Regions from separate parts of the Mucilaginibacter sp. CSA2-8R genome, predicted to be linked through region 1. Evidence: riboswitches for the same ligand, from Rfam matches in the RefSeq annotation. Region 1 holds a riboswitch; each other region holds the start of a gene.
What was found. A riboswitch is a leader RNA that binds a small molecule or an ion and turns the genes downstream of it on or off. The one in region 1 is predicted to bind S-adenosylmethionine.
Positions count from the first base shown of each region.

Region 2: it holds a riboswitch for S-adenosylmethionine, as region 1 does, so the genes downstream of both, AAGR14_RS12695 (cysteine desulfurase family protein) here and metH (methionine synthase) in region 1, are expected to answer to the same signal.
Region 3: it holds a riboswitch for S-adenosylmethionine, as region 1 does, so the genes downstream of both, AAGR14_RS05410 (O-acetylhomoserine aminocarboxypropyltransferase/cysteine synthase) here and metH (methionine synthase) in region 1, are expected to answer to the same signal.

Region 1 is NZ_CP152389.1:5,265,844-5,273,871, forward strand. It holds gene AAGR14_RS22345 (hypothetical protein) at 1-424, shown strand, start outside; gene AAGR14_RS22350 (Bax inhibitor-1/YccA family protein) at 486-1,217, shown strand; SAM riboswitch class I at 1,333-1,447, shown strand; gene metH (methionine synthase) at 1,577-5,251, shown strand; gene AAGR14_RS22360 (four helix bundle protein) at 5,311-5,718, shown strand; gene metF (methylenetetrahydrofolate reductase [NAD(P)H]) at 5,715-6,671, shown strand; gene AAGR14_RS22370 (HAD family phosphatase) at 6,752-7,357, opposite strand; gene thrC (threonine synthase) at 7,398-8,028, opposite strand, start outside.
Region 2 is NZ_CP152389.1:3,006,720-3,014,747, reverse strand. It holds gene AAGR14_RS12705 (TlpA disulfide reductase family protein) at 1-66, shown strand, start outside; gene AAGR14_RS12700 (glycoside hydrolase family 43 protein) at 213-1,592, shown strand; SAM riboswitch class I at 1,839-1,954, shown strand; gene AAGR14_RS12695 (cysteine desulfurase family protein) at 2,057-3,193, shown strand; gene AAGR14_RS12690 (peroxiredoxin family protein) at 3,201-3,797, shown strand; tRNA gene AAGR14_RS12685 (tRNA-Cys) at 3,809-3,880, shown strand; gene AAGR14_RS12680 (SusC/RagA family TonB-linked outer membrane protein) at 4,230-7,415, shown strand; gene AAGR14_RS12675 (SusD/RagB family nutrient-binding outer membrane lipoprotein) at 7,420-8,028, shown strand, end outside.
Region 3 is NZ_CP152389.1:1,230,615-1,238,642, reverse strand. It holds gene AAGR14_RS05430 (glycosyltransferase family 2 protein) at 1-381, opposite strand, end outside; gene AAGR14_RS05425 (glycosyltransferase family 87 protein) at 381-1,547, opposite strand; gene AAGR14_RS05420 (homoserine dehydrogenase) at 1,752-2,963, opposite strand; gene metX (homoserine O-acetyltransferase) at 2,963-4,018, opposite strand; gene AAGR14_RS05410 (O-acetylhomoserine aminocarboxypropyltransferase/cysteine synthase) at 4,133-5,470, opposite strand; SAM riboswitch class I at 5,734-5,849, opposite strand; gene AAGR14_RS05405 (2-oxo acid dehydrogenase subunit E2) at 6,006-7,667, opposite strand; gene AAGR14_RS05400 (competence/damage-inducible protein A) at 7,715-8,028, opposite strand, start outside.

The DNA.
Region 1 (8,028 bases):
TTCGTTTGGCTCTAATACATTATATTTAAAAGTATTGTATGCCGATTATGATCGCGGCTATGTGATCATAGAGTTTATTGGCGAATGGAACGATGCCATCAATAATGACATCATGACGCTGAAACGAGAGATTATGGAGTTAATGATTGATAACGGCATTAACAAGTTTATACTGATAGGCGAAAACGTATTAAACTTTCACTCGTCTGACGATTGTTATTACGAAGAGTGGTTTCAGGATGTGGAAGATGGATGGATTGCGGGTATCAATTTCAGGGAACATGTGATTGAAGAATTCAAACAAAACAATATTGATTACTACATCAATTTTGGTGGAGGCCTTGATGAATTAAACTGGCGCTCATTGAAACCCTTACAGGTATTTAAACTGGTAGAAGAGCAATTAATGCGCCGCCTTACTTAAACTTTAAAGCTGTTTAAGTGTCTAAAATATGTTATACCTTTAACCTGATTAATTTATAAAAATGGAAAGTAATAATTTTGATTATCAATACAAGAATGTAATACAACTGGACGACCAGGCTTCATCGCGCAAGTTTATCGCCAATGTATTTATGTGGATGTTTGTTGCGCTGGGCATATCTGCCTTTTGTGCTTACTTATTTGCTACCGACATTAATTTATTAAGCAAACTGATTGACCTGAGCACCGGTCGCAGAACCGGCCTGGGCACTGTAGTAATGTTTGCGCCTTTAGCATTTGTTATGCTGATGTCGTTTGGCTTAAATAAAATATCAGCGCCGGTACTCACGGTTTTATTCATCTTGTTTGCAGCGCTGATGGGTACAAGCTTAAGCTTTGTGCTATTAGTTTATACGGCATCATCAGTATTAGGTGTGTTCATCACGGCTTCGGTAGTTTTTGGTATTATGGCCATAGCCGGTTATACCACCACACAAGATTTAACTAATTTTGGTTCGTTGATGGTGATGTTGCTGTTGGGCATCATCGTAGCATCAGTAGTAAACATGTTTATTGCCAGTCCGGGTTTAAGCAAGGCTATTAGCTATATTGGTGTAGCTGTGTTTGTGGGCTTAACCGCTTATGACGTACAAAAATTAAAACGCATAGGCGCGGGTTTGGAATACGGCCTGGCCGATACCAAAAAAATGGCTATCATGGGTGCACTGAGTCTGTATATGGACTTCATCAACCTGTTTTTATCTTTGTTAAGGATATTTGGCAGCCGTAAATAAGTGCTGTTTCATTTAAATTTTAAGCATGGGCTGCCCGCAAAGGCGGCCCTTTTTATTGGGGCCGATTGTAAGGTTTAGCATTTGGATTTGACGGCCCTATTTTGCAACTTTGTACTGCTTATAGAGAAAGACGGAGGGACTGGACCCTGCGAAGTCTTAGCAACCTGTGCTTACAAGGTGCTACATTCTACTTAAAACGGTTAACTATCAGGTTTTAAGACAGATAAGCGAGAGTCAAGATTCCAAACCGCCGACTTTTCGACATAAGCTATTTTAATATTAAGTACCTAAGATTAGGCATTCAAAAACGTGATGCAACTACCTCTTAATACTTGATACTCAATACCTGATACTAAAGAATGAATATATACGAACAATTACAAAAACGCATATTGGTAATTGACGGCGCCATGGGAACCATGATACAGCGCTATCAATTAACGGAAGACGATTTTCGCGGGGAGCGTTTTAAAAATCATCCGTCGGATTTAAAGGGCAACAACGATTTGCTTAACCTTACCCGTCCGGATGTTATCAAAGCTATTCATGCCGAATATCTGGATGCCGGGGCCGATATTATTGAAACCAATACTTTCAGCACCCAACGCATTAGTTTGGCCGACTACCATATGGAAGAACTGGCTTACGAGTTAAGCTACGAAGGTGCACGACTGGCCCGCGAAGCGGCTGATGAATACAACCTGAAAACACCTGATAAGCCCCGTTTTGTAGCCGGAGCTGTTGGCCCTACCAACCGTACCGCCTCATTATCTCCCGATGTAAATGACCCGGGCTATCGTGCCGTAACGTTTGATGACCTGGCTGAGGCTTATTATGAGCAGGTTCGCGGTTTAGTTGATGGAGGTTCGGACCTTTTATTGATTGAAACCATTTTTGATACGCTGAACGCCAAAGCAGCCTTGTTTGCCGTGCAGCGGTACGAGCACGAGTCGGGCAAAAGGCTACCCATCATGATTTCGGGTACCATTACTGATGCATCAGGACGTACCCTGTCGGGGCAAACCGTAGAGGCGTTCTGGAACTCCGTCCGCCATGCCAACCTGCTTTCGGTAGGTTTAAATTGTGCTTTGGGTGCCCGCGAAATGCGTCCGTATCTCGAAGAATTATCAGAAAAAGCAGATGTGTTTATTTCTGCCTATCCTAATGCCGGCTTACCTAACGAATTTGGCGCATACGACGAAACACCGCATGAAACGGCCCACCAGGTTGATGATTTTACTAAAGCCGGTCTGGTCAATATCGTAGGTGGTTGTTGCGGTACCACGCCCGACCACATCAAATGCATTGCCGATAAAGCCGCTAAACACGCACCCCGTCAAAAACCGGAGGTAGCGCCATACATGCGCCTAAGTGGCCTGGAAGCCGTCACCATTACGCCTGAGGCTAACTTTGTAAACGTAGGCGAGCGTACCAACATCACCGGTTCGCCTAAATTTTCAAAACTCATCCTGGCCGAAAACTATGAGGAGGCGCTTACCGTAGCTCGCCAGCAGGTAGAAGGCGGTGCCCAGGTCATCGACATTAACATGGACGAGGGCATGATTGATTCGGAAGCCGTGATGGTGAAATTTTTAAACCTCGTAGCCTCCGAACCCGATATTGCCAAACTGCCCATCATGGTCGATTCGTCTAAATGGACGGTGATTGAAGCCGGTTTAAAATGCCTGCAGGGCAAAGGTATTGTAAACTCCATTTCGCTTAAAGAAGGCGAAGAAAAGTTTAGAGAACAAGCCCAAAAAATATTAAGCTATGGAGCCGCTACGGTGGTGATGGCTTTTGATGAACAAGGCCAGGCCGACAATTACGAACGCCGTGTCGAAATTTGCAAGCGCTCATACGACATCCTAGTGAACGAAATTGGTTTCCCGCCGCAGGATATTATTTTCGACCCGAATATCCTTACCGTTGCCACCGGTTTGGAGGAACATAATAACTACGCGGTCGACTTTATCAACGCCACCCGCTGGATTAAAGAAAACTTACCTCATGCCAAAGTAAGCGGCGGGGTGAGTAATATTTCCTTCTCTTTTAGAGGAAACAACGTAGTACGCGAGGCCATGCACTCGGCGTTCCTGTACCATGCCATTAAAGCCGGTATGGATATGGGCATTGTAAATGCCGGTATGCTCGAAGTTTACGAAGAAATACCCAAGCCACTTTTAGAACGGGTAGAAGACGTACTGCTTAACCGCCGGCCCGATGCTACCGAACGTTTGGTAGAGTACGCCGAAACAGTAAAAGCTAAAGGCAAAGAAATAGTAAAAGACGAGGCCTGGCGTAACGAACCGGTTGAAAAGCGATTATCGCATGCCTTGGTTAAAGGTATTGTAGAGTACCTGGACAATGATGTGGAAGAAGCACGTCAAAAATATGCTCGTCCGCTCGAAGTGATTGAAGGCCCATTAATGGATGGCATGAACATCGTGGGCGACCTATTTGGGTCGGGTAAAATGTTTTTACCTCAAGTGGTAAAATCAGCCCGGGTAATGAAAAAGGCTGTAGCTTATTTGCTTCCGTTTATTGAAGAAGAAAAGCTAAAAAATGCTGATGCCAGTCAGCGCAGCAATGCCGGTAAAATATTGCTGGCTACGGTTAAAGGCGATGTACACGACATTGGTAAAAACATTGTTGGCGTAGTTCTGGCCTGTAATAACTTCGAAATTATAGACATGGGCGTTATGGTGCCCGCTCAAAAAATTATTGAAGAAGCCAAAAAGCAGCAGGTTGATATTATCGGCCTAAGTGGCCTCATCACGCCATCTTTGGATGAGATGGTGCATTTTGCCAAAGAGATGGAGCGCGAAGGCTTTACCGTTCCGCTGATTGTTGGCGGTGCTACCACATCACGTATCCATGCTGCCGTAAAAATTGCGCCTAATTACTCTGGTCCTGCTATTCACGTACTGGATGCATCGCGCAGTGTTACTGTGTGCAGCACACTAATGAGTAAAGACAACCGCGACGAGTATATTCAAAACATTAAGCTGGAATACGAAAAAGCACGCGAGGCGCATTTAAACAAACGGTCAGACAAGCGCTTTTTAAGCATTGACGAGGCACGGTCAAACAAATACCAGATTGACTTTAAAACCTTCGCCCCGGTTAAACCATCCTTTACCGGCACTAAAGTTTTTGAAGCTTTCTCCTTAAAAGAACTGGTGCCTTATATTGATTGGACACCATTTTTCCATACTTGGGAACTGCGCGGCAGCTACCCCAAAATATTTGATGATAAAAACGTAGGTATCGAGGCTAAAAAGCTTTTCGATGATGCGCAGCAAATGCTGCAGAAAGTAATCGACCAAAATCTTTTACAAGCCAGTGGCGTGATCGGATTTTGGCCGGCCAACAGCGTGGGTGATGATATTGAGTTGTATAGCGACGAAAGCCGCACGCAATTGCGTACCCGTATCCACACCCTGCGCCAGCAAGCCGAAAAAGCGGCCGGTGAACCTTACTATGCTTTGTCGGATTTTATTGCGCCTAAAAAAAGCGGTATCCCCGATTATTTTGGCGGCTTTGCCGTAACTACCGGCATTGGCTGCGACGAATTGGTAGCCCAATACGACGCCGACCATGACGACTATAACAGCATCATGATTAAAGCCATAGCCGACCGCTTGGCCGAAGCCTTTGCCGAAAAAATGCACGAACTGGTCCGTCGTAACTATTGGGGCTATGCACAAGATGAAGAATTAACCAACCAGCAGCTGATTAAAGAAGAGTACCAGGGCATCCGCCCGGCACCCGGTTACCCGGCCTGCCCAGAGCATACCGAAAAAGTGACGCTGTTTGATTTGCTGAAAGCTACGGATAATGCACATATCCATTTAACCGAAAGCATGGCCATGTTGCCCACCGCGGCTGTTAGCGGTTTTTACTTTGCCCACCCGCAATCACGCTACTTCGGCTTAGGCAAAATAGGTAAGGACCAGGTAGAAGACTACGCCAAACGCAAAAACATGTCCGTCGAAACCGCAGAACGATGGTTAGGGCCAAATTTAAATTATTAATTAATTTGTTGCGGGTTTTGAGTTGCGAGTATCGAGTGTTAAAACCTTAATTTGGAGCAATGATTTTTACAAATTTAGATGTATGGAAAGAAGCACGAACCTTAGTTAAGATGGTATACGCAACAACATCTCTTTTTCCAAAAGAAGAACGTTTTGGCCTACAATCGCAAATCAAACGTTCGGTTATATCAATCCCATCAAATATTGCCGAAGGTTGCGGGCGAAACTCTTTGAAAGAAACTTTGCAGTTTTTCTTTATAGCACGAGGGTCAGCTTACGAATTAGAGGCACAATTATATCTTTCTTTTGATTTGAATTTCATAACAGAAGAACAATTAAGTTCTTTGCTGAAACAACTTGAAACAGTTAGAAAATTACTTGGGGGACTTGTAAATTATTTTAGAGCACAATTAAAAAGTCAAGTCACGCAACCCGCAACAAAGAACCCGCAACTGAACAAACCATGAAGATTACTGAGCACATAAACAACGCCAATGGCAAAACACTTTTTTCTTTTGAGCTGCTGCCGCCAATTAAGGGGCAGAGCTTGCAGGGTATTTATAACGCCATCGACCCGTTGATGGAGTTTAACCCGCCATTTATTGATGTTACGTCTTCGCGTGAGGATTTGGTTTATAAAGAACTGCCTAACGGACTGCTCGAAAAGGTAACCTATCGCAGGCGTCCCGGTACGGTGGCGGTTTGTGCCGCCATCATGAACAAGTACAAAGTAGATGCGGTACCTCACCTGCTTTGCGGTGGTTTTACCAAAGAAGAAACGGAGTATGCACTGATTGACCTACAGTTTTTGGGTATAGACAACGTTTTAGTGTTGCGTGGTGATGCCCGTAAAACCGATTCGGGCTTTATTCCTACACAAGGCGGCCATTGCTATGCAACGGAATTGCTGGAGCAGGTGACCAATATGAATAACGGTATTTATCTGCACGAGTACCAGGATTCATCGTACAAAACGGATTTTTGTATTGGCGTGGCGGCATACCCCGAAAAACATTTTGAGGCACCTAACCTGAAAACAGACTTTAAATACCTAAAAAAGAAGGTAGAGGGAGGTGCGCAGTTTATTGTAACGCAAATGTTTTTTGATGTAAGTAAGTACAAAGCTTTTGTTAACCAATGCCGGGCCGAGGGAATCAACATTCCAATCATCCCTGGATTAAAACCGTTGACTACAGCCAAGCAGCTCATCAACCTGCCTAAAATATTTCATATCGATATTCCGGAAGATTTATGCGATGCGGTGCATGCCTGCAAAAGCGATAAAGAGGTAAAAGAAGTAGGCATTGAGTGGATGATTAACCAGTGTAAAGAACTGGTTGAATTTGGCGCCCCGGTACTTCACTTTTATACCATGGGTAACGCCGAGCCTACCAAAAGAATTGCACGGGAGATTTTCTAATTAACCTTAGAAATATTATAAAATAAGAAAGCGGCCTTTGTACAAGCCGCTTTCTTATTTTAATACGTCTGTATGTTTAACTATAAAACATCCCGCTTTACCAGCTCATCTTTCAACGCCTCTGCTGAGGTAAAATGAATGCTTTGAATACCTAAGGCTTCGGCAGCTAAAATGTTGCGGTAGTTATCGTCAATAAATAAAGCTTCTTCGGGTTTTACCTGGTAGCGGTCTAACAATAACTGATAAAAGGCAGGGTCGGGCTTGCGGATTTTTTCGTGGCCCGACACTACCATGCCGTCAAACCAGCTTAAAAACTCGAATTTTTGCTGAGCAATCTCAAACGTTTCGGCCGACCAGTTGCTTAAGGCGTATATTTTATACTTGCCGCTCTCTTTAAGCGCTTTAAAAACGTCAACTGTACCTTGTATGGGTCCGGCCAGCATTTCGTCCCAGCGACCATAAAAAGCGCGGATATTTTCTTCGTGTTCCGGATGCTTACTTATCAGTGCCTCAGTACCTTCTTTCAAAGAGCGCCCTGCATCCTGCTCCTCGTTCCAGTCTGATGTACAAATAGTATCTAAAAAGTGTTGCCGCTGCTCATCATCGGTTATCAGCTTGCGGTACAGGTGGTGCGGGTTCCAGTCTATTAACACTGCACCTAAATCAAATATGATAGTATTTATCATTGGTCTGCCTTCTAATTATTATGCTGCAAAAGAATGGCTTTTAACCGTTACTCAGCAAATAGTTTTTAAACGATGCAAAATCCTTATTCAAAGATACGGCATGCTTCTCGCGGCTGGCCAAAGCACGTACCTGCTCGGGCACATCTACTTTAGATGCGATAGGCTCGGAGAAAACATCCGGAAATTTACATGGATGTGCAGTAGACAAAAACACGCCGGTAATACCCGGATGGTTTTGCTGCCAATCGGTAAGCGCACGCCAGGCAATAGCCGTGTGCGGACAAACTACATAATCGTAGCTATTGTATACGTCCTTAATAGCCTGGTGGGTTTGCTCATCAGTATAGCTATGGCTTTCTACCAGTTGCTTTAACGCCTCAGCATCCTCTTTAAACATATCGGCGATGCGGGCCCAGTTGCTGGGGTTACCTACATCCATCGCGTTGGCAATGGTTTGCACCGAGGGTTTAGGTTCATACATACCGGTTTTAAAATAGGCAGGTACGGTATCGTTAGCATTAGTAGCTGCAATAAATTTGGCCACCGGCAAACCCATTTTCCAGGCCAGCAAACCGGCACCAATATTACCAAAATTACCGCTGGGCACACAAAAAGCTACATTGCTTTTACCCTCACGCAGCAGTTGCGCATAAGCATTAAAATAGTAGAAG
Region 2 (8,028 bases), 2.3 Mb from region 1:
CATAAGCTAAACATTGCCTGGATGCAATCTCTTACAGTACAGGATTTACAGAAACTCGTACCCTAATAGTCGTCAGGCCTGGTTTTATGGGTTGTAACCTCAATATTTCAACAAAATTGCTACATTATTCAACTACAGTTTTATTTATCCTGGGCATATTTGTAGTGTGTAGCCGCTCATCCTAGGGGCGGCTACCATAATAAACCAGTTGTATGAAAACCTTAAGCATCTTTGCCATGCTCTGCGCCATGGCGGCCACTGCGTTTGGCCAAAACCCTATTATTCAAACCAAGTTTACGGCCGATCCGGCACCGCTGGTTTACCACGACACCGTGTTTTTATACACCGGCCATGATGAGGATGATGCATTTGGCTTTAAAATGCAGAACTGGCTGCTGTATACCTCTACCGATATGGTAAATTGGACCGACCGCGGCGCTATAGCCTCTGTAAAAGATTTTAAATGGGGCGGTATTGATAACGGGGCCTGGGCACTGCAGTGCGTGCACCGCAATAACAAATTTTATTTGTACTGCCCTTTGCCCAACAATGTAGGCATCGGTGTGCTGGTGTCTGATAGCCCGTACGGGCCGTTTAAAGACGCGATAGGAAAGCCGCTGATTAAAAATAGTAAAGACGATATCGACCCGACGGTTTTAATTGACGATGACGGGCAAGCCTACCTGTACTGGGGCAACCCCAATTTATACTACGTAAAACTAAACCCGGATATGATTTCGTATTCAGGCGAGATCATTAAAGACCCTTCTATAGCCAAAGTGGCCGGTAAGGCCGACCCATTCCATTACCAGGAAGGCCCCTGGGCATTTAAGCGCGATGGTAAATATTACATGGCATATGCCTCAACCTGCTGCCCCGAAGGGATAGGGTATGCTATGGGTAAAAGCGCAACCGGCCCATGGGAGTACGGTGGCAGCATTATGGATGGCGACCCGCGTTCGTCAGGCAACCATCCGGGCATTATCAATTACAAAGGCACCTGGTACGTTTTCGGCTTCAATTATAATATCATGAAGCAAACCGTGTCAAAGCATTATGAACGCCGGTCGGTATCGCTCGAAGAATTAACGTTTAACCCCGACGGTACAATTAAGCATTTGCCGTTTTGGTCGGTAACCGGCGTTAAACAGCGCGGCACGTTAAATCCTTACAGCAAGGTTGAGGCCGAAACCATCGCCTACAGTGAAGGCCTAAAAACGGATAACGTAACCGAGTGGGAGCGTAACGTGTCTTGGGATAAAGGGAAAAAGAAAGCTGAACGCATCTTTGTGAGTTCTATAAATAATGGCGACTATCTAAAAGTACAGGGCGTTGATTTTGCATCGGGTGCTTCGGCTATTGAGGTTTGTGTAGCGGCGTTACGCGGCGGCAAGATGGAAGTGCATACGGATAAAATTGATGGCCCTTTAGTGGGGGTGGTTAACGTAAACAATGTTGCCCAGGGCGATGTATTTGGCAATGTAACCAGTCCTCTTAAAAATGTTAAAGGCGTACATGATGTGTACTTTGTTTTTAAAGGAGAAAAAGACCTGTTTTATTTTGACTGGTGGAAGGTAAATCCAGCTAAATAAAAAAAAGCTTTATTTATAGCATTACATATCGCTGCAAGTCTGTGCTTTAAAGCACAGACTTGCAGCGAATTTTGTTTAAGCCGAACGCTATTTCTGGGCAGTTTTGGCCATTAAATCTGCGCTCTCCAATTCATAGGCGAAACTGTCGTTTGTCATCAAAACATCTAAAAATAAAAATATCTACAAATTCTATAGGAATTATATTTTTTGGGCTATATTTGCTGCTGTAAACGATAGTTCTTTGTCAACTTATCCAGAAAGACTGAGGGAAAGGCCCTGCGACGTCTTGGCAACCTATACGGCTTTTTAAGCTGCATAAGGTGCTAATTCCTGCTTTTGCTAATGCAAAAGAAAGATAAGATAACAAGTGCTCCTGCTTGTTAAAATTGTTGTGCTGTGCTGCAGCCTTCTCTGGGTTTGATTTACAAGACTTTCCAATTTTTAACAAGCAGCATACAAAAGCTATGAGTATTTATTTAGACAACGCAGCCACCACACCACTCGACGCCGAAGTGTTTAATGCCATGACACCGTACCTGCTAAACCATTACGGCAACCCGTCGTCGCACCATGCACAGGGGCGTCAGGCCCGGCAGGCTATTGAGCAGTGCAGAGCAACTATTGCCGGTTTAATTGGCGCGTTGCCCGAAGAAATTGTGTTTACCTCGGGCGGTACCGAGGCTGATAATACAGCTATACTTACAGCCGTACATGGCTATGGCATACAGCATGTTATCACTACCCGGTTTGAGCATCATGCAGTATTACATACGTTAAGTAATCTGCAACGTAAAGGGCTCATTAAAATAAGTTTTATTAAACATGATGCTAAAGGCAACCTCGACCTGGGCCACTTGGAGCAGTTGCTGCAAACTCATCCGCGCAGCCTGGTATCGGTAATGCATGCCAACAACGAGATTGGCAACCTGAACGACATCGCTCAAATAGGCGAAATAAGCGAGCGTTACGATGCGCTTTTTCATACCGATACGGTACAAACCATGGGGCACTACCGGCTCAATATGCAAAAACTAAAAGTGCATTTTCTGGCGGCATCGGCGCACAAATTCCATGGCCCAAAAGGGGTAGGGTTTATATTTTGTCGTAAGGGCATCCAGCTGTCGCAGCTCATACATGGCGGCGGACAGGAAGGCCGCTTACGTGCCGGTACCGAAAACATCCACGGTATTGTAGGGCTTACCAAAGCTTTAGAGATTGCTTATAGCCATATCGACGAGCACCATCAGCACATCCAAAATCTAAAAAACTACATGATTTCCCGCTTAACCAGCGAGGTGCCCGGCGTAACGTTTAACGGTAATTCGGCCAGCGCACAGCAAAGTCTTTACACCGTATTAAATGTAGGCTTACCAGCATTAAGCTACGGCCCCAACCTGCTGCGATGTTTGGACGATGCCGGCATTGCGGTATCGGGCGGGAGTGCCTGTTCTACCGGTTCAGCTTCGCACGTGCTACAGGCCATTGCTGCCGCTGATGATCAGGACCATATCCGTTTCTCATTCAGCAAGTTTAACACCCGGCACGAGATTGACCGTGTACTGGAAGCCCTGCATCAAATTTATCAAACCTTAGCTGCTTAATTACGCAATGAAAACATTATCAAAAATTACATACACACTTGGATTTGCCGTCATGTTGCTCGTGGCCAATATCACCCGCGCCCAGCAAAATAACGTTACTGCTGCAACGCCTGCCCCAGCCGATGCCGACCGTGGCTACCTAGTACAAGTAGGCGACCAAGCACCCGATAATTTTGAACTGGTGCTGCAAAACGGACAAAAGACTTCACTTAAGCAGTTACGCGGCAAAATAGTGGTGCTGCAGTTTACCGCCAGCTGGTGCAGCGTTTGCCGCAAAGAAATGCCGCACCTGGAAGCAGATGTTTGGAAAGCCTACCAAAATAAAAACGTGGTGCTGATAGGCGTAGACCGCGACGAACCGCTGGAGAAAGTACAGAAATTCCATCAGGATATGCAAATCACGTATCCGCTGGCACTAGACCCGGGGGCCGACATTTTTGGACGTTTCGCCAATAAAAAGTCGGGCGTTACCCGTAATGTGGTGATTGATCCATCGGGCAAAATCGTTTACCTGACGCGGCTATATGACGAAAAAGAATTCGGCCAAATGGTACAGGTGATTGACCGCCTGGCCAGCCAGTCCTCAGTAAAAGCATCGCTATAAACGGTGCCCATGGCGGAGTGGCCGAGTGGTTAGGCACGGGTCTGCAAAACCCAGTACGGCGGTTCGAATCCGTCCTCACGCCTCTGTTAACAAAACAAACATCATCCAACAAAACAGTATATGAACGCAAATTTTTACTTATCGCTCCAGGCCCACGCTGTAAATCCGCATAGACGGACAAGAGCCGCGTCTCCGGCGTTTGCCACCGCAGCACCCGCCACCCGTCACACCGTTTGCTCATCCTCATTCGTACCTGCCCATCCTTGTTGCTGCTGCTGTTGCAGCCTGCGCTAATACGTGCTGCGGCTGAGTGCCGATCAATCATCCCGGTTTTAATAAATTTTTTTTATTGCTGAGGTATAAAGGCATGCTCCATAGGCTGCCTCAAGGCCATTAGTGTGGCGCCTCGTCATCACAACCCGAACAAAAAACATGTCAAAAAAGTATCTGTTGCTGCTTGTTGTATTATTGCAGGCACTTCTGTTTAAAACCGCCGCTGCCCAAGGCCTCAAGGTAAGCGGTATTATTGTGAGTAAGGCCGACGGACAGCCGCTGCCCGGCGTAAGTGTGGCCGTAACCGGCACCACCAACGGCGTGCAAACCAATGGCGATGGCCGTTTTACCTTAAACGTGCAAAAAGGTGATATATTAAGGGCCTCTTTTGTAGGCTTTATTGCCCAGGAAATACCGGTGACCGGTAACCAGGCCGACCTCAAAATCGTGCTCGAAGAACAGCCTAACTCGCTTAACGAGGTGGTGGTAACGGCACTTAATATCTCTAAAGATAAAAAGTCGTTAGGATACGCCGTGCAGGGCTTAAAAGCTAAGGATATTGCCGAGGCTAAAGAAACTAACTTCATCAACGCCCTAAGCGGTAAAATAGCCGGCGTAAACATCACCAACAGCCAGGGCGATATGGGCTCGTCGCGTATCGTCATCCGGGGCGAAACCTCTATCTCGGGCAACAATCAGCCCTTGTTTGTGATAGATGGTACCATTGTAGATAACTCGCAATTTCAGGGCACCAACGGTTCGCGCGATTTCCCGAACGCACTGGCCAGTATTCCTTCCGAGGATATTGAGTCGATCAGCGTACTCAAAGGGCCAAACGCAGCGGCGCTTTACGGTTACCGTGCGGCAGCAGGCGTTATTCTGGTAAAAACCAAAACCGGTAAAGGCGCCAAAGGCTTAGGGGTAACCATCAATTCTAACACCACATTTTCTAACATCCAGGTTTTGCCCAAGTATCAAAACGAATTTGGTCAGGGCTCAAACGGTCGTTTTAGTTATGTTGACGGTAAAGGCGGCGGTATAAACGATGGTGTTGACGAAAGCTGGGGCCCGCCGCTGGATGGCCGCTTAATTCCGCAGTTTTTCTCTAACGGGCAGGCCGTGCCATTTGTGGCTCACCCCAACAACGTGCGCGACTATTTTCAAACCGGCGTAACGCTCAACAATGGCGTTGCCCTGGCCGGCAGCAGCGATAAGTTTGATTACCGGTTGTCGTACAATAACCTGCACCAGACCGGTGTGGTGCCTAATACCTCGCTGGGCCGCAACTCGTTTGCGTTTAACAGCACGTTCAGGCCAACGCCTAAATTAACTGTTACCACCATTGCCAACTATTTAAAAGATGATGCCGGTAACCTGCCTGGTGCTTACGGCCGCCGTGCCACCAGTACCATGCTGCAGTTTACGTGGTTTGGCCGCCAGGTGGATGTTAACCAGCTTAAAAACTACCGCGACGCCAACGGTAACACCTTTAACTGGAACAACAGCTACTACTCTAACCCGTACTTTTTAGCGTACGAAAACACGGTGAGCCAAAACAAAAACCGGCTAATCGGTAGCATTGAGCTGAATTATAAAATTGCAGACGGCTTGTCGGCCAACTTCCGTACCGGTACCGATTACTATAATGATAAACGCCGCATTAAAGTGGCCTATGGCACCAACGGCACGCCGTTCGGCTCGTACGAGGAGGACGTATACAACGTAACTGAAACCAATACCGAGGCCCGCTTGCAGTACACCAAAAAGCTGAACAGTGATTTCTCGCTGGATGTATTTGGCGGCGGTAACATCAATGCTATCTTAAACGAGCAAAACGACCAGGTGGCGCCTAAACTGGCCGTAGCTGGTTTGTACACGCTTAGCAACTCGCGCGATCCGCTGGTATCGTCTAACTACTACGGCAAACTTAAAACGTACAGCTTGTTTGGTTCGGGCCAAATCGGGTTCCGCAATTACGCTTTCCTGAACGTGACCGGCCGCAACGACTGGTCGTCGACCCTGCCTGCCGAAAACCTGTCGTATTTTTATCCGTCGGTAAACGGCAGTCTGGTGCTTTCTGAAGCGTTGGGCATTAAAAGCAACGTGCTTAGCTACGCTAAATTAAGAGGCGGATGGTCTAAGGTTGGTAAGGCCACTACACCTTACCAACTCATGAATACCTATAATTTCATCGCTCCGTTTGGCAGTAATCCGCAGCAAACGGCAGCCAGCATCAGCTTAAATTCGGCCCTGAAACCCGAAACCACTATATCAAGCGAAGCCGGTTTTGAGTTAGGTTTACTCAATAACCGGGTGCATCTTGATGTAAGTTATTATAACACCAACAGCATTAATCAGATATTAAATGTTGATGTAAGCTCAACCACCGGCTACGCTCAAAAACTGATTAACGGCGGTAAAATTAACAACAAAGGTTTAGAGGTGCAGTTAGGCATCACCCCGGTAAAATCCAAAGATTTTAGCTGGGACATTACCACCAACTACTCGTTTAACCGCAGCAAGGTGGTATCATTAGATGCCGAGGGCCGTTTGCAAAGTTACATTTTGGGTACCAACCGTACCGTGCAGGTGCTGGCCGCCGTGGGGCAGCCTTATGGTACCCTGTTTGGCAACGCCTACCTGCGTAATGCGCAGGGGCAAATTATTGTAAATGCCGATGGTACACCGGCCATTAATCCTACCAAACAATACTTAGGCAAGTATACCCCAAAATGGTTAGGCAGCATCAACAACAGCTTTTACTACAAAGGTATTAACCTGAGCTTTTTGGTGGATGCACGCATTGGCGGCTCTATTTACTCCAACACCAACCGTACCGGTACGTATACTGGTGTGCTGGCCAGCACCTTGCCGGGCCGCGGTACAGCTAACGGTGGCTTAAGCTATTACTACCCGGCCAACAATACAGCGGCTAATGCCGTGCAGGTTTCCGGCGGTAGTGCCCCCAATGGCGAAACCGTGTACACCGACGGGATGGTTTTTAACGGTGTGAAAGCTGATGGTACACCGAATACCAAAATTCTTTCGGCACAATCTTATTATAAAGGATTTACTAACGTAGATGAGGCTTTTGTGTACGATGCCTCTTACGTAAAACTGCGCGAGGTAAAACTCGGCTACACACTGCCCTCTAAATGGGTAAGAGCGGTAGGGTTTCAGGGCGCAACGGTATCTGTAGTGGGTCGTAACTTATGGATCATTCACAAAAACGTGCCGAATATTGATCCCGAAATTGCCTTTAACACCGGCAACGGACAAGGCCTGGAAGACTTAGGCCTGCCTACTGTACGCAACTTTGGCTTTAACATTAACCTCAGATTTTAATCAAATGAAAAAACGATATATAAACCTGGTATTGGCTGCAGCTTTAACGTTTACGGCAACGTCTTGCAAAAAAGACCTGACCGGCATTAATGAGAATCCTAATGCCTCACAAAACGCGCAGCCCGATTACCTGCTTACCGGTGCTACCAAGGCCGTAGTAGATACCTACTGGGGAACCAGTAACAACATGGATGCCGCCCTGCTATTTGTACAGCACTGGGCTAAAATACAGTATACCGACCCCGACCGCTATATTTATGCCAACACGGCGTTTGCCGATCTGTGGAACATTGGCTACTCTAAAGGCGTAGTGAACTATAACCAGATCATTAAATTGGCCGATGCACAGGCTAACCCCAATTATAAGGGCGTGGCGCTGGTACTACGCTCGTGGGTGTTTACCTTGCTTACCGATAACTTTGGCGATGTGCCTTATCAGCAGGCGTCAAGCATCGACCAATACCTTACACCGGCTTATGATGCCCAGCAAAATGTTTACAACGCCATTTTGGATGATTTGAAAGCTGCCCAGGCATCGCTCAGCATCTCGGGCAAAGCCATCGGTGGCGATATCATCTACAACAATAATATAGGCTTATGGAAAAAGTTTGCC
Region 3 (8,028 bases), 1.3 Mb from region 1:
TTCATCCTGGTATTCGCGGCAGGTATACACTACATCGTAGCCCTCTTCCCATTTTTCTAAAAACTGCGGAATCATTTCGGGCGGATGCTGCATATCGCCGTCCATACTAATCACACAATCGCCGTCGGCATAGTCATACCCGGCCTTCAGCGCATTCTGGTGACCGAAATTACGCGACAACTCTAAGTAATACAAATGGTTATCTAACCCAGCAAGGCCCTTCAACCTATCTAAGGTACCGTCAGAACTGCCATCGTCTACAAAAATTACTTCGTAGTCGTATTTGATAGTTTGAAGCACTTTAACCAGGCGGGCTGCCAAAGCCTCAATATTGCCTTCCTCGTTAAAAGACGGAATTACTACAGAAACTTTCTTTCTCATTATGCTGCTGCTAAAACAGGTTGCCGGTCAAACTTCCGGGTTAGTATTTCGTGAACAATTTTTAGCCAGATGATAAAGCAAGGCAGTGCTTTTAAGGCGTAAGGTTTAATATACTGGCGATTGATAAATTTTGGAAATAAATCGGATGGCGACAAACTGGTAACCAGCAGGGCAAACACCAGCAGCCCAATTTCAAATCCGGTTACCGGGCGCGGCAGATTCATAAACCAGATGCCTACCCCTACAAATGCGATGATATAGGTGGGCGACTCGGACCCTGTGCTAAATATGACAGTGAATATTAATACGGATGACAGTAACAGCAACTGAAAAGCGGTATGGCCAAAACTTTTGTAACGCAGGTAGGCTGTTACAAATAATGCCAGGCCTGGTAACAGCACCAACAGGTTAGATAATTGCGGATAATAAAATATTCGCCTTATCATGCCCATTACGCTGATATCTTGCATGGATGACATGGCGTTACTTGCATTTTTTTCGGTAAGGCTCATATACCAATCATAATAGCTTTGCATTACAAAACCTGGAGAGGATACCACCATGGGCAGCGCAAATAGTACCACACCCCAAAAAATTAGCGAGAGTATAAACTTTGGTTTATTATCAGAAAAGAAAAAGAAAGCGAGGCCTACTACGCCATACAGTTTAATGTAGGTGCCTAACACAATGGCAAAGGCTGCCCACAAGTTATTTTTACGCTTGATGAATACGTAACTCAATACGATCAGGGCCGTCATCATGGGGTTAAACTGCGCATTAAAAGCAGCCGTCATCAACTCATGGGCACAAATAAGCAATACAGCATTGCGCTGCTGTGCCGTAAACGGCAGCATGAGTATAGCCTGGTATAATATATACGCATTTACCATTACCCACAAAACTACCCCTATCCCATCAGGAAAAAGGGTAAAAGGCGCAATAATTAACCCGAATATGGGGCCGTAATGATTGCTATCTTCAAAAAATTTGGGTTGCGGCGCATACAAATCAATCTGCTTTACCAGGTTAATAAAAGTGTATTTATAAATCTGGTAATTGTTGATATGCTGATGGAGCGCCTGTTTTAAGATGGCGAAAAAGCTTAAACCAAACCAGATAACTGTTACGAAAATGCGATTGGTAAAAAACTTTAAATATTTAGCCATGCAGAGATAATACCGTCAATTGTTTGTTACAAATATAACGAATATGTTTTGATGTGAATGTAGTAGAGAGCCTGTTATAACATCAGCATCAAATCTATAATGCTTCCGGTTACATCAAAAAAGAAGGGTTTCCCTTTATTCAGGAAACCCTTCACCCATCAATAGTAGGCAAGAAATCTACTAAAAACTTGCCACTAAGAAAAATTATGCCGAGGCTAAGCTGACTCCTGCAAGCTGATCGGCAAATGCTATAAAAGCCTTACTTTCAAATATACGGTGTTGCAAAGCAATCAGATTTTGCAAATTAATTTTTCCGATAACAAATTTAAAACTGCCCGAATAATAGCGTTCCTGGATATGCAAAAAGTTAAGGTCTTGCACCAGTTGTTCATCATCGTACCTCAGGTAAACGTTCAGCTCGATGTTATTGGTAAAATTCAGACCCTGCTTTTCCCGGGCCTTTTTGTACTCGTAGCCATAGTCATAACGCAATGCTGCAATGTCAGACAGTACGGCAGAACCCGTTGGGTGCCCGCCTGCTCCTTTACCAAAAAAGAATTGCTGGTCGGCAAAGGCAGCCTGTACAGTTACGCCGTTGTACTCGTATTCTACGTTGTATAAAAACTCTGTTTCGTTTACAAACTTGGGCAGTACAAATAAGGCTACGTGTTTATCGTCCAACTCCTTAGCCACCGGAACCAGCTTAATTTTCAAGCCTTTTTCGCGCGCGTACTGCATATCGTACGCCGAAAGGGTCTGTATACCGATATTTAATACATCATCGGGGTTAACCACAATACCGTAAGCATGCGCCGCTGCGATGATTAGCTTGTACTTAGCATCAAAACCGCCTACATCCGAGGTAGGGTCAGTTTCGGCAAAGCCTAAATCCTGCGCTTGCTTCAAGGCAGTATCGTAATCCATGTTTTCTAAAAAGCCTTTAGAAAGCACATAATTAGATGACCCATTAAAAATACCGCTGATAGAGTGCAGCAGCTCGTTATCATAATACTCTTCAAGATTACGGATGATTGGAATACTACCACATACCGCACCTTCGTATAGTAGAGAGGTATTGTGCTCCTGCTGCAAATCGATCAACTGCTGCAGGTAGATAGCCACCATTTTTTTACTGGCCGATACAACATGCTTTCCCGAGGCCAAAGCTCTCGATACTATTTCGAAAGCGGCATCGGTATCATTAATTAGTTCTACAACCGTGTTTATTTCGGGGTTGTTTAAAATTTCGTCCCGGTCGGTAGTAAAAAGCTCGGCGGGTAAGCTCCGCTGCTTCTCCGGATTTTTAATGGCTATCTTTTTAATTTCAAGATTAAGGTGCTTGGTTTTAATAATATCATATAACCCTTGTCCAACCACACCAAAACCAAACAAACCAATGGTAAGTTTTTTACTCATTAAGCTATTTTTTGTAATTCTATAATTTTGCCCCTCACGTCAGTTTTGATAAACGAGGAAACAATTTTTGTTAATAATTCAGTTTCAATTAAAAAACCGTCGTGCGCATAAAACGAATCAAGTTCGGCATAAGCAGCCTTCGGGATATGCTGAAACAGGTACTGCTGCTCTTCAATCGGGAATAGAATATCTGACTTGATGCCAATTACTATAGTTTGCGCTGTAACCTGACTTAAAGCGTTCTCTAAACCACCACGATTGCGGCCTACGTGGTGTGAGTCCATCGCTTTGCTCAGATACCAGTAGCTATAGGCATTAAAGCGGTTTACCAGTTTATCTCCCTGGTAGCTTTGGTATGAGGCTGCACGGTAGTCATCTGTTTTGCTGTCATCATCCTCGTGCTGTTTAATGTTATAAGCCTTGTAACCCCGATACGATAGTAGGGCCATACTGCGGGCAGCCTTTAAACCTGCGCTGCCACCATCGGGTGTACCGTTGTTAAAAGTCTGATCGGCCGTTAAAGCCAGGCGCTGCGACTCGTTGAAAGCTATACCCCAGGGTGAGTGTTTAGCGTTGCTGGCAATCAAAATCAATTGTTTGATGCGCGATGGCTCTATAATGCTCCACTCCAGTGCCTGCTGCCCACCTAATGATCCACCAATCAATACATCGATTTGGTTAATACCTAAATCATCAGCCAGTAATTGGTGGGCCTTTACCATATCGCGGATGGTAAACTGCGGAAAATCTAAATAAAATGGCTGGCCGGTTGATGGGTTGATGCTTAACGGATTGGAAGTACCGTAAGCAGAACCTAACACATTGGCACAAATAATAAAATGCTCGTCGGGGTTAAAAAAGTAACCCTCGCCAACAAATCCTTTCCACCAGTCGAGCACATCCGAGTTGGCAGTAAGGGCATGGCATACCCAAACCACATTATCTTTAGCGGCATTTAACCGGCCATACGTGTGATAACCCACCTGTAAACCCTCCAGTTGCTTGCCCGATTCTAACTCAAATGTACCTGTATAATTGAAGGTTTGTAAACTCATTGCTGTAATTTGATTAAGCCCTCCCATTGCTGGAGGGCTTTATTAATCACTATCAAAAACTAAAAAAACTATATTTTAAAGCTTCGTCTTTATCTCAAGAATGAAAGCTGTTTATTAATCTAAATCACCAACTATTGCTGCATCCAATGTCTTTACAACAGCAAAAGCCTGTTCAAAATCGGCTTTGATATCATCAATATGTTCGATGCCCACAGCAACACGCAATAAATTTGGCGTTACACCCGCAGCCAGTTGCTCCACGTCAGATAATTGCTGATGTGTGGTAGCCGATGGCTGGATGATGAGCGTTTTAGCATCGCCTACATTGGCCAGGTGGCTTACCATTTGCAAGCTATCTATTAATTTGGAAGCGTGCTGCTTATCGCCTTTTAACTCAAATGACAACACCGCACCAAAACCATTTTTTAAATAGCGCTTGGCCAAATGATGATATGGCGAAGATGGCAAACCCGGATAGTTGACCTTAGCTACCTGCGGATGCTGTTCGAGCCAAATAGCCAGTTCAAGCGTATTATCTACATGGCGCTGCACACGCAACGAAAGGGTTTCTAAACCTTGCAGTAGTAAAAACGAATTAAAAGGTGATTGCGATGCACCAAAATCGCGCAAGCCCTCTACCCTAGCCCTGATGATGAATTGGATGTTGCCGAAAGGGCCGCCTACCCCAAACACTTCAGAAAATATCAATCCATGATAGCCCTCTGCAGGTTGGCTAAATTGCGGATATTTACCATTACCCCAATTATAGTTACCGCCATCTACAATTACGCCACCAATGCTGGTACCATGCCCGCCAATCCATTTAGTGGCCGACTCAACTACCACGTGAGCGCCATGCTCTAAGGGGCGGAACAAATATCCTCCGGCACCAAAGGTATTATCTACAATGAGCGGCAAATCATACTTACGGGCCAAAGCAGCTATCTGTTCAAAATCCGGGATGTTAAAGCCTGGATTACCGATGGTTTCTAAATAAATAGCTTTAGTTTTATCGTCAATCAAACGCTCTAAACTATCAGCCTGTTCATTCGCAGCAAAACGCGCTTCTATTCCCAAACGTTTAAAGGCTACCTTAAACTGGTTATACGTCCCACCATATAAAAACGGTGAGGTAACAAAGTTGTCGCCTACCTGTAGGATGTTGTTTAGCGCAATAAACTGAGCTGCCTGACCCGATGCCGTTGCCAGGGCAGCTACCCCACCTTCGAGCGCGGCAATACGTTTCTCAAATACATCAGTTGTCGGATTCATAATCCGTGAGTAGATGTTGCCAAATTCTTTTAGCGCAAACAGGTTAGCGCCATGCTCGGCATTTTTAAAAACGTACGAAGTAGTTTGATATAAAGGCACTGCACGCGAACCGGTGATGGGATCAACTTCCTGACCGGCGTGCAATTGTAAAGTTTCGAATTTTAAAGGTGTTGTTGACATGATGTTTACAGTTAATGGTAATGACTTTGGTGAATGACTGTTGCCTTGAGGTTAGCTTACGGACAGGATACAGCAAATCCCGGCGTAAAACACGTTAGCATTTATTTGCAACAAAAGCGCAGTGAATGGAAACGTGCAATTGCTTTAATGGCAACAACACATGCACAAACAGTTAGCAGCAAAACTGTAAGTACCAAAAAATTTACCCGTTTGGGCAGCCAATAAAATTGCAGTAGTGGATTTAACGTGTATCATGGTTATTTCACTTATATTCCCCGGCTGTATGTCCAGACCGGGACAGGAATTGGCACCTTCTCCGCCTATCGGAGGGTTGCCAGCGGGTCAGGGAGCCTGATCTCTCGCCGCTTCTTTATAAATCAAAACCAACGGAGGGTATTTGATTATGGTATTTAAACCTTAAAGGCAAAGGTAGTGCGTAAACGCTTAATTATACAAATTTTTATAAAATATTTTCTTTAGGTATTCATTTACAGAAACTTACACCAAAAGCAAAGGCGTAAGTTTCTGTATTTATTTAGATATCGCGGTTTAAATCCCAGTTTTCGAGATAGTCGGCTACACGTTTTACAAACGAGCCGCCCAGGGCGCCATCTACCACACGATGGTCGTATGATAACGATAGATACATCATGTGCCTTATGGCTATAACATCTCCGGTAGGTGTTTCTATAACAGCCGGTTTCTTTTTAATAGTGCCTATGGCTAATATAGCTACCTGCGGCTGGTTGATAATAGGCGTACCCATTATGTTTCCAAACATACCAATGTTGGTAATGGTAAAAGTACCATCGCGGGTATCATCAGGCTGTAGCTTGTTATTACGCGCACGGTTGGCCAAATCGTTTACGCTTTTGGCTAAACCCGTCAGGTTGAGCCTCTCGGCACGACGAATTACCGGCACAATCAGGTTGCCACTCGGTAGCGCTGTAGCCATACCAATGTTCACATCTTTCTTTTTGATGATTTGCGTACCATTTACAGATACGTTAATCATTGGCATATCAACAATAGCACGGGCTACTGCTTCAATAAATATAGGGGTAAAGGTTAGTTTTTGCCCTTCGCGTTTTTCAAATTTACCTTTAACCTTTTCGCGCCAGTAAACCAGATTGGTTACGTCGGCCTCAACAAATGAGGTAACGTGCGCCGAGGTATCGCGGCTCATCACCATATGGTCGGCAATTAACCGGCGCATACGGTCCATTTCAATAATCTCGTCGCCGCTGTTTAAACTTTGTGCGGGCTGTTGCGGTGCTTCCCTTTTTTCGGCTGGCGCAGCAGGAGTACTTGCAGTTGTCGAAGCCGGTGCCTGAACTTCGGCCGCAGGTTTTTCAGATTGAGCCTCGCCACGGTTTTGCAGGTAAGCCATCAAATCATTCTTGGTTAAACGCCCCTCGGCCCCGGTACCCGGAATAGCATCCAGCTCGGTTTGCCCAATATTTTCCTGATTGGCAATATTGCGTACCAAAGGAGAATAAAAACGGATACCTGATGATTGCGCGGCCGGAGGTGTTGTTTGACTGGTTTTAGACTGTAATTGCTCTAACCCAGGAACATGAGGCGCCATTTCCGGCACAGGCTCCGGATCCATTACCTGCTCAGGCTCTGCTTTTGGTTCTGGCTTAGGTGCCGGCGGTGTAGCAGGCTGGTAGTTTGTTTTATCGGCGGTTTCAATTACCGCTATTGGCGTGCCTACCTTAATAACTTCGTTTGACTTAAACAGGTGCTCAACTAAAGTTCCGTTAACGGGCGATGGAAGTTCAGAATCTACCTTGTCGGTAGATATCATTACAAGGGCATCATCAACAGTTACCTTTTCGCCGGGCTGTTTCAGCCAGTTCACCAGGGTAGCCTCGGCAACACTTTCGCCCATTTTGGGCAATAAAAGTTCAAAGCGGGTTACCGGTTTTTCTTCGGGCTGGCTTTCGGGCTCGTCAACAGTTTCGATTACGGCAATGCAGGCACCCACCTGCACTACGTCGTCTTGCTTAAACAATTGCTCTTTCAAAACGCCGCTCACCGGCGATGGTACCTCAGAGTCTACTTTATCGGTAGCAATTTCAACCACAGCGTCATCTGCCTCAATCCGGTCGCCCGGTTGTTTCAGCCATTTAATAACGGTTGCTTCAGCAACGCTTTCACCCATTCTGGGCAGCAGCAGTTCGAATTTCGCCATGGTTTAATCTCTAAGTCAGGCCAAAATTAACTATTTATCCGGTAGTTTTATTGTGCGCCCAGTAAAGTATTCAACATACCCAGGGCAGTAATAGCCGTGCGCTCTATATTTTGGCGCCGTTTATTACCAAACACAAACTTTCTGACGATACTTTTATTCTGACCGGCCACGGCTATCCAAACGGTGCCCACTGGCTTATCTGGCGTACCTCCATCAGGGCCAGCAATGCCGGTAACCGCAACGGCATAATCAGATTTAAAGTTTTTTAAAGCGCCTGTTACCATCTCGGTAGCGGTTTCTTCGCTTACAGCGCCATGCCGTAATAGTGTTACAGCGCTTACATCTAATATACTTTCTTTTA